4 regions of the Kosakonia pseudosacchari genome follow, and region 1 is predicted to be linked to each of the others. Evidence: predicted binding sites of a transcription regulator. Region 1 holds the regulator's gene; each other region holds the start of a gene.

What was found. The regulator PhoB, encoded in region 1, activates phosphate uptake and scavenging genes when phosphate is short. The targets are predictions, from matches to a motif close to CTGTCATAAAACTGNCNNAT.
Region 2: a site for PhoB is predicted at 2,558-2,577, ahead of kdgR (DNA-binding transcriptional regulator KdgR). Genes of this name have one in related genera too.
Region 3: a site for PhoB is predicted at 2,191-2,210, ahead of IP581_RS07170 (phosphoethanolamine transferase). Genes of this name have one in related genera too.
Region 4: a site for PhoB is predicted at 1,826-1,845, ahead of glpT (glycerol-3-phosphate transporter). Genes of this name have one in related genera too.

What each region holds. Positions count from the first base shown of each region.
Region 1 covers NZ_CP063425.1:1,059,471-1,063,183, reverse strand. Annotated here, with positions in the region: gene phoR (phosphate regulon sensor histidine kinase PhoR) at 20-1,318, opposite strand; gene phoB (phosphate response regulator transcription factor PhoB) at 1,340-2,029, opposite strand; gene sbcD (exonuclease subunit SbcD) at 2,228-3,430, shown strand; gene sbcC (exonuclease subunit SbcC) at 3,427-3,713, shown strand, end outside.
Region 2 covers NZ_CP063425.1:2,851,466-2,855,178, forward strand. Annotated here, with positions in the region: gene IP581_RS13405 (MBL fold metallo-hydrolase) at 1-699, opposite strand, end outside; gene IP581_RS13410 (YebO family protein) at 718-1,005, opposite strand; gene mgrB (PhoP/PhoQ regulator MgrB) at 1,080-1,223, opposite strand; gene IP581_RS13420 (YobH family protein) at 1,385-1,624, shown strand; gene kdgR (DNA-binding transcriptional regulator KdgR) at 1,675-2,466, opposite strand; gene IP581_RS13430 (MFS transporter) at 2,644-3,713, shown strand, end outside.
Region 3 covers NZ_CP063425.1:1,538,828-1,542,540, reverse strand. Annotated here, with positions in the region: gene IP581_RS07185 (anion transporter) at 39-1,148, opposite strand; gene mntR (manganese-binding transcriptional regulator MntR) at 1,145-1,615, opposite strand; gene mntS (manganase accumulation protein MntS) at 1,804-1,935, shown strand; gene IP581_RS07170 (phosphoethanolamine transferase) at 2,217-3,713, shown strand, end outside.
Region 4 covers NZ_CP063425.1:3,291,251-3,294,963, forward strand. Annotated here, with positions in the region: gene glpQ (glycerophosphodiester phosphodiesterase) at 1-336, opposite strand, end outside; gene glpT (glycerol-3-phosphate transporter) at 349-1,701, opposite strand; gene glpA (anaerobic glycerol-3-phosphate dehydrogenase subunit A) at 1,975-3,597, shown strand; gene glpB (glycerol-3-phosphate dehydrogenase subunit GlpB) at 3,587-3,713, shown strand, end outside.

The sequences.
Region 1 (3,713 bases):
AGATATGCTGACAGGACCTTCAGGAAGCGGCTTTTTTGGCAACCAGACGTTCCGGCAGAACAAAGCTAAAACGGGTGCCCTTGCCCGGTTCACTGACAATATCAAGGCGGCTTTCGTGGTGATTCACCGCGTGTTTGACAATCGCCAACCCAAGACCGCTGCCGCCGGTTTGCCGCGAGCGGGCTTTATCCACCCGGTAGAAACGTTCGGTCAGGCGCGGAATATGTTCTGCGGCAATGCCCGGTCCGTTATCTTCCACGCTAAATTCCGCCCCCTGCGGGACATGCTGCCAGCGCACAATAACGTGCGTACCCGCTGGCGTGTGGTTGACGGCGTTATACACCAGATTTGAGATTGCGCTGCGCAATTGCTCTTCGTTACCAAGCACTTTAAGCGTGTTATCCACTTCAAAACTGAAGGTGTGCTTTTGCAGACTGAGGGTTTGCGCTTCACGCTCGACGACCCGCAGCATCATCGGCACATCAATGGTTTCGTTTGGCGGCAGCGTCGGCGCGGCTTCAATTTTCGACAGCGTGAGTAACTGACGCACCAGCCCTTCCATCCGCGACGTTTGCTCACGCATGGTGTGCAGCGCTTTTTCGCGCGGCGCCCCTTCCAGCGTTTGCTCCTGCATCATCTCCAGGTAGCCCTGCAGCACCGTTAACGGCGTGCGCAGTTCATGGCTGACGTTAGCGAAAAAGTTACGCCGCGCGCCTTCCAGCTGGTGCATTTGCGTCACGTCGCGCGCCACCATCAGCAGCTGTTGCTCGCTGTAGGGCATGACGCGGATCTCAAGATGCCGCCCATTATTGAGCACCAGATGCAGAGGTCGGCCAAACTCCTGGTTCCTGATGTATTTAGTGAATTCGGGGTAGCGTAATAAGTTAAGGATATTCTGGCCGTTATCGTCCGGCCAGCGCAGCCCCAGCATCTGCTGCGCAAGACCGTTACACCAGAAAATCGCCCCTTCTTCAGTGGTAAGGATCACCGCATCCGGCAGCGATTCCGCACCGCTGCGAAAGCGTTTGATCAAATTTCCCAGTTCGCGGCGGCGCTTTTTGTTACGCATCTGCATCTGGTGTAGCCCGTAAAGTAGCGGCTCCCAGCTTCCCGTGCCCGGCGGCGGCGTCATGCTTTTATCGACCCACAACCACCAGGAAAGACGCAGTAAATTCCAGAAATGCCAGATCAGCAACCCGGTTACCGCGGCGAACAAAAACCAGGGCAGGTAACCGAAAATCGCGCCGAGAATAAAGGCGGGGATACAACAAAGGAGGAGCTCCAGCACCAGCCTTTTCCATGACAGCCGTTCCAGCACGCGTCACACTCCTGTCAAATTTCAGAAACGGGTCGAAAAACGATATCCCGTGCCGCGCACTGTTTGCACCATACGATCGTGGCCGCTGTGTTCCAGCGCTTTGCGCAGACGGCGAATATGCACGTCCACGGTTCTGTCTTCAACGTAAACGTTGGTTCCCCATACGTGGTTCAGCAGCTGTTCGCGGCTATAAACCCGTTCCGGGTGCGTCATAAAGAAGTGTAAGAGTTTAAACTCTGTCGGTCCCATATCCAGCGGATTCTCACCGGTCATCACGCGGTGCGAGGAAGGATCGAGGCTCAGCCCCTGCATTTCAATCACCTCTTCCACCGCCATCGGTGAAATACGGCGCATCACGGCTTTAATGCGCGCGACCAGCTCTTTCGGTGAAAATGGCTTGGTAATGTAATCGTCCGCCCCCGTTTCCAGACCGCGAACGCGATCCTCTTCCTCCCCGCGCGCGGTCAGCATCATCACCGGAATATCACGGGTCATCGCTTCGCGTTTAAGATGTTTAATAAACTGAATGCCAGAACCGCCAGGCAGCATCCAGTCCAGTAAAACCAGGTCGGGCCAGGGTTCGTTAAGTTGGTTCACCGCGCTGTCATAATCTTCAGCTTCCACCGGTTGAAAACCATTTTGCTCGAGCACGAAGCACACCATTTCACGGATCGGTGCTTCATCTTCTACGACCAGAATTCGTCTCGCCATAATTCGCCCTGTTTTAATTAAGTCGTCAGTATATGTAGCGGCGCCATTATGCGTCAGTTTTATGACAGATTTATGAATAAGATGACCGCTATATGACCCGTGCGGTGGCCGTGTGACAACGCAAATTTGCGTTCGGTTATGTCCCTCATCTGCTTAATGTTTATAATCGGCTTTACGCTTTTTCGCCACGGAACCGCTATGCGCATCATTCACACTTCAGACTGGCATCTGGGTCAAAACTTCTACAGTAAAAACCGCGCCGCCGAACATGACGCTTTTCTCGACTGGCTGCTCGCCGCCGCCGAAACGCATCAGGTGGATGCCATTATTGTCGCAGGCGATATTTTCGATACCGGTTCCCCGCCAAGCTACGCCCGCGAGCTTTACAACCGCTTTGTGGTCAAACTCCAGCAGACGGGCTGCCAGCTTATCGTGCTGGCGGGAAACCACGATTCCGTGGCCACGCTGAATGAATCAAAAGCGATCCTTGCCTACCTGAAAACCACCGTGGTGGCCAGTGCAGGCACCCAGCCGTTCTGGCTCTATCGCCGCGATGGCGAACCCGGTGCGGTATTTTGCCCGGTGCCGTTTTTACGCCCGCGCGATATTACCGTGAGCCAGGCGGGGCTTTCCGGACAACAAAAACAGCAGCATTTGCTGGCGGCGATCACCGATTACTATCAACAGCAATTTTCTCAGGCCTGTGAACTGCGCGGTGACAAACCACTGCCGATTATCGCCAGCGGCCATTTAACCACGGTGGGTGCCAGTAAAAGTGACGCGGTACGTGATATTTATATCGGCACGTTAGACGCTTTCCCTGCGCAAAATTTTCCACCGGTGGATTACCTCGCGCTCGGCCACATTCACCGGGCGCAGAAGATTGGCGGCCTCGAGCATATCCGCTACTGCGGCTCGCCGATTGCATTAAGTTTTGATGAAACCGGGAAAAGCAAAAGCGTCAATCTGGTGACCTTCGCCGAAGGTAAACTCGCCGATGTCACGGCGCTGGAGGTTCCGGAAACTCAGCCGCTAGCGGTGATAAAAGGCGATTTCGCGGAAATTTGCCGTCAGTTAGAACGGTGGCGCGATGCGCCCACAGAGCAGACCGTATGGCTGGATATCGAAATCGAAAGCCATGAATATCTGGCAGATATGCAGCGCAAAATCCAGCAGGTGACAGAAGCTTTGCCAGTCGAAGTGCTGCTGGTGCGCCGCAGCCGTGAGCAACGCGAACGCATTCTCTCCGGCGAGTTACGCGAAACCTTAAACGAATTAAAAGTCGAAGAGGTCTTCGCCCGCCGCCTTGTGCTGGCAGAACTCGACGACACACAAAATGCGCGGTTACACACGCTGTTTAGCGAAGCGCGCCAGGCGCTGGATGAGGAGAATGAGGCATGAAAATCCTGAGCCTGCGGCTAAAAAACCTGAACTCGCTTAAAGGCGAGTGGAAAATAGACTTCACCGAAGAGCCGTTCGCCAGCAACGGTCTGTTCGCCATTACCGGCGCGACCGGTGCGGGGAAAACCACGCTGCTCGACGCCATCTGCCTGGCGCTGTACCACGAAACACCGCGCCTTAGCACCCTTTCACAATCGCAAAACGATTTAATGACTCGCGACACCGCTGACTGCCTGGCTGAAGTGGAGTTTGAAGTGAAAGGCGTTGCCTACCGCGCATTCTG
Region 2 (3,713 bases), 1.8 Mb from region 1:
CAATTCTGGCGTGTAACCTGTATCACCCGCAAACCAAAAACGCTGCGTTGATGATTCAATGACCCAGCCGCACCACAATGAACGATTGCGATCCCATAATGTGCGCATGCTCCAATGTTGTGCAGGCACTGCGGTGTAGGTTATTCCCTGTAATATAAAACTTTGCCACCAGTCTAACTCAGTGACATGCTGCGCACCGCGGCAACGAAGACAATCGCCAACCCCCAGCGGTACAAAGAAATGCACATCCGGAAAGCGACGCAGCAGCGCGCGCACCGTCCATGCGTCCAGATGATCGTAATGGTTGTGAGAAATAAGAATCGCATTCAGCTGTGGAATGTCAACAATTGAGAGCGCTGTCGGTGTATGACGTTGTGGACCTGCAAAACTTACAGGTGAGGCACGACGGGAAAAGATGGGATCTGTGAGAAGATATTGACCCTGAAGACGCAAAAGCATACTGGCATGGCCTAACCACCAGAGGCAATCTTCCTCGCCAACAACATTAGCTTTTTGCCACCACTGTTCGATAAATCCTGGGTAACCGCAGGAAGGTGGTCTGGGAAGGCCGGCGGCCTGCCGCTCTTTTCGCCAGCGCTTAACATCTCCGGGTTGATGGGCGACAGATGCCGAGTTGGTAAAACCTTCCGGCGTATGGTGCGAGATTGCAGGATTATACCAGGGGTTTCTCCACACCATCTCGCACTCCCGGGCAGGTTAGCGCTCTGCGACCAGGCGAATGAAATCATCATCGCCTTTTTCTTGCGCTTTTACTGGCTCAACCGCTTCGTCTTTTTCGGGTTCATTAGACTCGCACAAGCGGCGCAGCAGCGCATTTTGTCGTTTTTGCTGATCCAGCAGCGCTTCGAGCAACTCAATTTGTTCATTCGTGCGCGAACTGGCTCGATTGATAAAGAACCACAAAACCAGACCGACAAGCAGAACCACCAAAGAAAGGACTATTGACGCAAGGTTGATCGCGCCTGAATTTAAAACTTCGTTCATTTCACCACCTCAATATAGACGCGGCATTCTACCACTGACGTCAAGGAAGGAAATCTCTCACTGAAAAAATGCCACTACCAGGGGATGAATTTATTGATGACGCAGATGCCGCTGAAGAATTGTACATCTTGATCACACATCACGTTAAGCATTTGAGTCCAGAGCAGCAGGCAGACTACCAATACGGCAGCCAGAATCAGCCATCTATATTTTCTCACTCCACTCTCCGATACGTTGCAAGGTGTAACCAGGTTATCATGGCTTCCTTAAACCGCGACTAACTGTATCTCCTTTCGGTATTTTTAGGAATGCTGGACTTGTTTCACCAGGTAAATACCGTAGCCTTGTGATAAAGTCTACCGATATGCAAGGAGCAAATATGCGTACACTCATACGAAGCGTTATCATTGTGGCGCTGCTGTGGATTGGGCTCTTGCTGAGCGGTTACGGGGTGCTGATTAACAGTACGGAAAACGCGGCTGGGCTGGGCTTGCAATGTAAATATGCTACTGCACGAGGCACCAGCACCGCACAATATGTGCATTCCAGTAATGGTTTTTTTGGTCTGGCAAACTGCCCGCTGTTGCGCAAAAGCGATACCGTAGTCGATAACGGCTAACCCTTTACACAAGAAAAAGCCGCCTTTTCAGGCGGCTTTTTTGTCTTCATTCAGAACGGATAGTCGTTATAACCCATCTGTTCGGAAATTTTACGCGCGGCATTGTGCAACATTTCAACGTACTCATGCAGGCGTTCTTCCGAAAAGCGCAATGTCGGGAAAGAAATACTTAAACCAGCAATCACCACACCGAAACGGTCAAAAACCGGTACGCCAATACAGCGTAAGCCTTCTTCCTGTTCTTCGTTGTCTTCGCCATACCCCTGCTGACGCACAATATCCAGCATCGGCAACAGATCTTCGGTGCTGGTGATAGTGCGCTCAGTGCTGCGCTTATACTCTACACCTTCGAGAATCTGCTGCACTTCCTCACGATCGCGCCATGCCAGCAGGACTTTACCAATCGCAGTACTGTACAGCGGGTTACGGCGACCAATGCGTGAATACATACGCAGATTGTACATTGAATCAATTTTATGAATGTAGACGATACTATCTTCATCCAGCGCGCCCAGGTGGATGGTCTCTTTCGTCAGACGAGAAAGCTCGCGCATTTGGATATCCGCGCTGCGGATCAAATCAACGTTTTGCAATGCCCGCGCACCAAGCTCAAAAAGCTTCAGCGTCAGGGAATATTTTTCAGACTCCCCTTCCTGCGCGACATAACCTAACGATTTCATGGTTTGCAAAAAGCGATAGACGGTGCTTTTCGACATCATGACACGCTGCGAAAGCTCGGTGATGCCGATTTCACGCTCTTCTCCGAGCGCCTGCAGAATGCCAAATACCTTCAATACAGAAGAGACAGAATCTGGCTGCTTGTCCAAATCTGCGATTGCCATTAATCACCTCATCGCCTGTGTTTTATAAAATTCAGAATCGGTTTTTATTATAAATTCGTCATCCGGTCACCGCAATGTGCGTTTGTCAACTTCGTTACAAATCTGCGACATAAAACCGGAATGCCAATGATAGAATTATTATACAAATAACTTTGTGACATTAACCCTGAAATTTCCATGGATAAATCTTCCTTTGATGGCTTGCCCATTCCACAGCGTTACGGCGCAATTCTGACAATTATTCTTGGCATCGCCATGGCCGTGCTTGACGGTGCAATTGCTAACGTTGCTCTACCGACCATTGCACGGGATCTGAATGCTTCCGCTGCGAGTTCAATCTGGATCGTTAACGCCTATCAAATTGCCATTGTCGTTTCACTACTAACCCTTTCATTCCTTGGCGATATGTTTGGTTATCGCCGGGTTTATCAATGCGGACTGGTGCTCTTTACGCTTACCTCATTACTCTGCGCGCTTTCCGACTCGTTATTGACCTTAACATTGGCGCGTGTTGCGCAGGGCTTTGGCGGTGCGGCGCTGATGAGCGTCAATACTGCGCTCATTCGGCTGATTTATCCCTATCGCAGCCTGGGGCGCGGCATGGGCATTAACTCCTTCGTTGTTGCCGTATCATCCGCAGCAGGGCCAACCATTGCAGCGGCTATTCTTTCTGTTGCCTCCTGGCAATGGTTATTCCTGATCAATGTGCCTCTGGGTATTCTCGCTTTGCTGCTGGCAGTAAAATACTTACCCCCCAATGCGACACGCAGTGCAAAACCTAAATTTGACCTGCCCAGCGCGGTGATGAATGCGCTGACATTCGGCCTGTTAATCACTGCACTTAGCAGCTTCGCTCAGGGACAATCCATGACGTTAGTGTTAGTGGAATTGGTCGCATTGTTGCTCATCGGTTCACTTTTTGTTCGCCGGCAGCTGAAATTACCGGTGCCTTTATTACCGGTTGATTTATTGCGGATCCCGCTTTTTTCCCTGTCGATTGGCACCTCTGTTTGTTCATTTTGCGCGCAGATGCTGGCTCTGGTTTCCCTGCCCTTCTTCTTGCAGACGGTGCTTGGGCGCAGTGAAGTGGAAACGGGTTTGCTGTTAACGCCCTGGCCGCTGGCGACAATGGTAATGGCTCCGCTGGCCGGATATCTGATTGAGCGTGTACATGCCGGGCTTCTGGGTGGGTTAGGAATGGTCATGATGGCGGGCGGGTTATTTGCACTAGCACTGCTTCCATCGGC
Region 3 (3,713 bases), 480 kb from region 1:
TTGCTATACATTTGCCAGGATAAACTGACAAATCAGCACTATCTGAATAAGAGTAATCCGTATCCCACCAGCGCCGCCCACAGCAGCATCGGCATGGAATAGAGATGAAAGCGCCACCAGATGCGGCGATCGTTTGCCATACGCAGCGCGATAAGATTGGCCAGTGAACCGGGCAGCAAACCAAAGCCGCCAACATTCACCGCCCAGGCCAGCAGCGTATCCGGCGGGACATAATTGAGCAGCAAAATGGTCGCGGGCACGTTACTGATAAATTGCGACAGGCCGATGGCCGTCAACCACAAACCTGAAGGTGACAACTGGCTGGCACTGCTCAACACCGAATGCAGCGCAGGCAACTGAATAAGCAGGTGGACATCAATAAACATGGCGATAAAGACCAGCAATAGCGTCCAGTCCACGCTCAGCACAACCCGGCGCGCCAGCAGCAGGAACCCGAAGGCGACAATGGCCAGCCCCCACAGCTCCTGTTTCAGCTCCAGGGCGGTAATAAAGATTATGTAGAAACCGAGGCAACTCCACACCAGACGGGGCTGCCAGTCTGGCGTTTGCGCGCCGCTGTGGTAGTTAAGCGCCTTTTTCGGAAAACAGAACCAGCACAACACCAGCAGCGTCACCATCATTGCCAGCGCCAGCGGCGACATCTGCCAGATGAACGCAGGAAAAGAGAGACCAGAGCGTCCCCAGATAAGAATGTTTTGCGGGTTTCCGATAGGCGTTAATAACGACCCGGCATTTACCGCCAGCGCTTCAAAAATGATCAGCCGGTTAACCGGAATTTCGCACAGTTTTTTCAGCGTGATGGTCAGCGGCACCACAATAAACAGCGCCACATCATTGGTGAGAAAGGTGGAGAGGAGCGCCGCAGCCAACACCATAAACATCGCCAGCCGACGCTGATGATGAAAACGACGCACCATACGCCGTCCAATCACATCAAAATAACCGCTCAGCTCGACCCCTTTGGTTAGCAGCATCAGGCCGCTGAGAGTAATAATGGTGTGCCAGTCAATCGCCCCTGGCCAGGTTTTGGGTGCAAAGGGAACAAAAAAGCACAACGCAATTCCAATAAGCAGTAACAGATGCAGGAAGCGATCGCGCGCAAGGGCGCGAATGAGGGGCATAGTCATTCGGGTGATTGCTCGTGTTGCAGAGTGAAGCGGCGGAAACAGTCGAGCGTTTCCTGGCTAACGTGGTGTTCCATACCTTCGGCATCGCGGCGCGCAATTTCCGGGCTCACGCCCAGCACCAGCAGGAAGCTTTCGACGATTTGGTGCCGCTCGCGGCTCTCCTGCGCCAGCCTCTCGCCTTCCGCAGTTAAAAAAACGCCGCGCCAGGGGATCTGTTCAATTAAGCCCACTGTCGCCAGTCTTTTTAACATTTTAGCAACCGTCGGTTGTGATACACCAAGACGGGCGGCCATATCCACCTGGCGGGCTTCGCCCACTTCGCGGATCAAATCCGAAATCAGTTCAACATAATCATCGATCAGCTCGCGACGATGCGCTTCACGCACCTGACGAAAGCCTTCAACGTGCTCTTCTACATTTACCAGCGTCACTTTTTTTATTGTTTGCTTACCTGCGCGACGGTTCATTGTGCTTCCTCTGAAGGTGTGACACCTGTGCAGCATCATATAAGAGAAGCGCCATTGTAAACCATCCGTGAATCAGCACAAAAAATTAACGTCTTAGCCATAGCTATAGAACATAGCCTGTGCTATATCTGTATGTAATGCGTTCACCCTTCATGGAACGAAGGGTCTGAAAATGGCAGGAGGTAACGATGAATGAGTTCAAGAGGTGTATGCGCGTGTTTAGTCACTCTCCCTTTAAAGTCCGTTTAATGCTGCTGAATATGTTGTCCGATATCATTACCGGCAAACCGCAGCAGGACTCCGACAAATCTTCTCACTAATGCGGCGTCGCGGTACGCCGCTTCATTTTTCTGTCACAATCCCCCGCCATACTGGCTAATTCGTCTAAAAATCCGCGTATTTTTGCTGGATTTGCAATCATTCTCTCAAAACAACCGCTTAGCCCCTGTTGACCTTCGTCGCGCCTCGCTCTATCTTTGCGCTGCCCTGCACAAATTGCGGCTCGCAGATGCGGACCCCCTCCCCTCTTCACACGCACTGTCCGGCAGGTTTTGACCCTTAACGCCAGGGTGAGCACATGGCGTTTTCATGACAGTAATCTATGAGCCTAATCCTTAAAGAATCCGTTGCCTTTCGCAGCCAGACGCTCAACCCGTGGACGGGTTTCTACTTTTTACAATCGATGTTGATTAACTTCGCTCTGGGTTATGAATTTAGCGTGATGTATGCGGTTCTTTTAACCTGCGCTCTGATGATTCTCTGGCGTCATGCGCCTCGCGCGCAAAAAACCGTTATCGGGATTATCTCGCTGGTTGCCGCCTGTTATTTCCCGTTTGGCCGGGCATATGGCGCGCCAAACTTCAATACGCTGCTGGCGCTGCTGTCGACCAATATGGAAGAGTCGACGGAAATTCTGACTATCTTCCCGTGGTATCACTACGCTATCGGCGTATTCATTTTTGCGCTGGGCGTTATTTCGCTGCGCCGGCGGATAATCGAGCGTTCCACGCCGTGGCTGAAATGGGACACGCTGGGCACGATTGTGTGCATCGCTTCTTATTTTATTGGCCCGGTGCAAAACCATTTCAAAGGGTACGAATTCAGGATCATTGATACCGGTGTTCCGGTGCTTCGTTTCGTGCGCGATGTGGCGTTTAACTACTATGTCGTCAAAGAAGAACAGAAAAATATGGCCGCGCTCGCCAGTGTGAAAGACACCTGGACTGTGCTGGCGGTGAAACCGAAATACCATACTTACGTGGTGGTGATTGGCGAAAGTGCACGCCGCGACGCGCTGGGCGCTTTTGGCGGTCACTGGAATAACACCCCGTTTGCCAGCCAGGTAAACGGCACGCTGTTTATGGATTACATTTCCGCGAGCGGTTCAACACAAAAATCCCTTGGGCTGACGTTAAACCGTGTGGTGGAAGACAAACCGCAGTATCAGGATAATTTTGTCACGCTGGCTAACCGTGCCGGTTTCCAGACGTGGTGGTTCTCTAATCAGGGACAAATTGGCGAATATGACACGGCCATCGCCAGTATCGCGAAGCGTGCTGATGAAGTGCAGTTTTTGAAACACGGCGACTTCGAAGCAGATAAAAACACGCGCGACGAAGATCTGTTAAAACTCACCAGCCAGGTGCTGAGCACAAAACGCACTCAGCCGCAGCTGATTGTGCTGCATTTGATGGGCTCGCACCCGCAGGCCTGCGATCGCACCGGCGGCAAGTACAACGAGTTTGTGCAGTCAAAAGAGACCTCCTGCTACCTCTATTCCATCACGCAGACCGATGATTTCCTCGGAAAAATGTATTCGCAACTGGTCAATGCCGGCGAAAGTTTCTCGATGGTTTACTTCTCGGATCATGGACTGGCGATTAAAGAACGCGGGAAAGAGGTGCAGTACCTGGCGCATGCTGATACTTTCCAGCAGGACTTCCAGGTGCCGTTTATGGTGATTTCCAGCGACGATACCAAACATCGGGTGATTAAAGCGCGCCGTTCAGCGAACGACTTTTTGAGCTTCTTTTCGCAGTGGACGGGGATTAGCGCAGAGCAGATTAAAAATCCTTACCGTTTTATGTCCGAGCAAAAA
Region 4 (3,713 bases), 2.2 Mb from region 1:
CTTCAGCGAGCGAATTTCATCAAGCGTAAAGTCGATGGCGTAATAACGCCCGTCTTTACGCGCGCGCTGCGGGAAGCGCTCCGCGACATCCGTCACGCGGTCGAGATAGTGATCATGCAGAACGACCAGCTGGTCGTCTTTGGTCATCACCAGGTCTTGTTCAAGGAAATCCGCGCCCTGCGCATAGGCCATCGCCTTCGCCGGTAAGGTATGTTCCGGCAAATAACCGCTGGCGCCACGGTGGGCGATAACAATTTTATCGGCGGCCAGCGCCTGGCTGGTTAACGCGCCTGCCAGCAGCAGGCTTGAAGTCATACGGGTGAAAGTGGTTTTCATCAGTGCTCCCTGTTAGCTGCGACGCGCCAGCACGTCGGCATGGTGGCGTTTCTCACCGATCATCACGATAACCAGCAGTAACACTGCCAGAATGCTGCCGCCAATCATCACCATAAAGCCGCCATCCCAGCCGAAGAAATCAACGGTATAGCCAACAATGGCGCTGGCGGCAACAGAACCGCCAAGATAGCCAAACAAGCCGGTAAAGCCCGCCGCCGTACCCGCCGCTTTTTTCGGTGCCAGCTCCAGCGCATGCAAACCAATCAACATCACCGGGCCATAAATCAGAAAGCCGATGACAATCATGCAGGCCATGTCCACGCCCGGGTTCCCCGCCGGGTTCAGCCAGTAAACGATCGTCGCAATGGTCACCAGCGTCATAAAGAACACGCCCGTTGCGCCACGATTGCCACGGAAGACTTTATCCGACATCCAGCCGCACAGCAGCGTGCCGGGGATGCCCGCGTATTCATAGAAGAAATAGGCCCACGAGGATTTATCCAGCGCGAAGTGTTTCACCTCTTTCAGGTAGGTTGGCGACCAGTCGAGAATGCCGTAGCGCAGCAGATATACAAAGACGTTAGCCACCGCGATATACCACAGCAGCTTGTTGGGCAGAATGTACTGCATGAAAATCTGCTTAGCGGTCAGCTCCTGCTCATGCTTTTCGTTATAGTCATCCGGGTAGTCGTTTTTGTACTCTTCAATCGGCGGCAGACCGCACGATTGCGGGGTATCACGCATCAGCGCGAAGGCAATAATCGCCACCAGAATCGCGGCAAACGCCGGCATATACAGCGCCGCGTGCCAGTCGTTAAACCACGCCATCCCCAGCAGGAACAGCAGCGGAGGAATACCGCCGCCGACGTTATGCGCGCAGTTCCATACCGACACAATGCCGCCACGCTCTTTTTGCGACCACCAGTGCACCATGGTGCGCCCACACGGCGGCCAGCCCATGCCCTGGAACCAGCCGCACAGGAATAGCAGCACAAACATGACCATGATGCTGGAGGTGGCCCACGGCACGAAGCCCATAACCAGCATCACCGCTGCCGCCAGAATTAACCCGGCGGGCAGGAAGACGCGCGGATTCGAGCGATCCGACACCGAGCCCATAATAAATTTCGAAAAGCCGTAGGCAATGGAGATACCGGACAGCGCAAACCCCAAATCGCCACGGGAAAAGCCCTGTTCGACTAAATACGGCATTGCCAGCGCAAAGTTCTTACGCACCAGATAGTAGGCGGCATAACCGAAGAAGATCCCGAGGAAAATCTGCCAGCGCAACCGCCGGTACAGCGGATCGATTTGCGCATCGGGCAGACGCGATTGATGGGGGGCAGGTCTAAAAATACTCAACATAGCGGCCTCCGTGGCGCGGTAAGACTCATATCTTTCATTAATGAGTGAAAACGAACATAACCAGAGTTATTCGCGGCGGATTGTAGTGAAAGTTTTAACCAGAGAGAATGAGTTGTCGCATATATTGTTACAGAAATATGACAAACATCTAACTTCACGCATTAAAGCGCGTTTCACTTTCGTTTTTTGCTCGAATATGCGCGATATCAAACAAACCACAATCATAGTATGGCTAAATGGTTGCTAAGGAACGTCGACCAGAAGGACGCGAACATGCGCAACCCCAGTGACTACGATGTGATTATTATCGGCGGCGGCGCGACCGGCGCAGGCATCGCTCGCGACTGCGCCCTGCGCGGCTTGCGCGTGGTGCTGCTTGAACGCCACGATATCGCCACCGGCGCGACCGGCCGTAACCATGGCCTGCTGCACAGCGGCGCGCGTTACGCGGTGACCGATAACGAATCAGCGCGTGAATGTATTGCCGAAAATCAGATCCTCAAACGTATCGCCCGCCACTGTATCGAACCGACAGACGGCCTGTTTATTACCCTGCCGGAAGATGACATGGTGTATCAAAGCCAGTTTATTGACGCCTGCCTGCAAGCGGGGATCCCGGCGCAGGCTATATCACCGCAGAAAGCGCTGCGCATGGAGCCCAGCGTCAACCCGGCGCTGATCGGCGCGGTACGCGTGCCGGACGGCACGGTAGACCCTTTCCGGCTCACCGCCAGCAATATGCTGGACGCCCGCGAGCACGGTGCAAAAATCCTCACCGGGCACGAAGTGTGCGGGCTGATCCGCCATGGCGACACGGTGAGCGGTGTGCGCCTTTATCACCCTGCCAGCGGGGAAACCCAGGAACTCCATGCGCCAGTGGTGGTGAATGCCGCCGGGATCTGGGGGCAGCGCATAGCCGAATATGCCGACCTGACGATCCGCATGTTCCCGGCGAAAGGCGCGTTGCTGATCCTCGATCACCGCATTAACCAGCACGTCATCAACCGCTGCCGCAAACCCGCCGACGCCGATATTCTGGTGCCTGGCGACACCATCTCACTGATTGGTACCACCTCAACACATATTGATTACGCCGACATCGATAACCTGCGCGTCACGCCTGACGAAGTGGATATTCTGCTGCGTGAAGGGGAAAAACTGGCGCCGGTGATGGCGAAAACGCGCATCCTGCGTGCTTACGCCGGTGTGCGGCCGCTGGTCGCCAGCGATGATGACCCGAGCGGGCGCAATGTCAGCCGGGGCATTGTGTTGCTGGATCACGCACAGCGCGACGGGCTGGAAGGTTTTATCACTATCACCGGCGGCAAGCTGATGACTTACCGGCTGATGGCCGAATGGGCGACGGATGCCGTCTGTCGCAAGCTCAATCATCATGCCCCTTGCACCACCGCCACCGCGCCGCTGCCCGGCTCCCGCGAGCCGACCGAACAGGCGCTCAAAAAAATTATCTCCCTGCCGACACCGCTACGTGGGTCGGCGGTCTATCGCCACGGCGACCGTACGCCAGCCTGGCTTGGCAGCGACAGACATAACCGCAGCCTGGTCTGCGAATGTGAAGCCGTCACCGCCGGGGAAGTGCAGTACGCAGTCGAGAACCTCAATGTCCATTCGCTGCTTGATTTGCGCCGCCGCACACGCGTCGGGATGGGCACCTGCCAGGGCGAGCTGTGCGCCTGCCGCGCCGCCGGGTTGCTTAATCGCCTGCATGTCACGACCGAAAGTGAATCTCTGCATCAACTGACCGGTTTTCTCAATGAACGCTGGAAAGGTATTCAACCCATCGCCTGGGGCGATGCGCTGCGTGAAAGCGAATTCACACGCTGGGTTTATCAGGGATTGTGCGGTCTGGAAAAGGAGGCGGAAGATGAGATTTGATACGGTCATTATCGGTGGCGGGCTGGCCGGTTTAGTGTGCGGAATTCGTCTTGCGCAGAGCGGCCAGCGCTGCGCTATTGTCAGCCGTGGACAGAGCGCCCTGAGCTTCTCTTCTG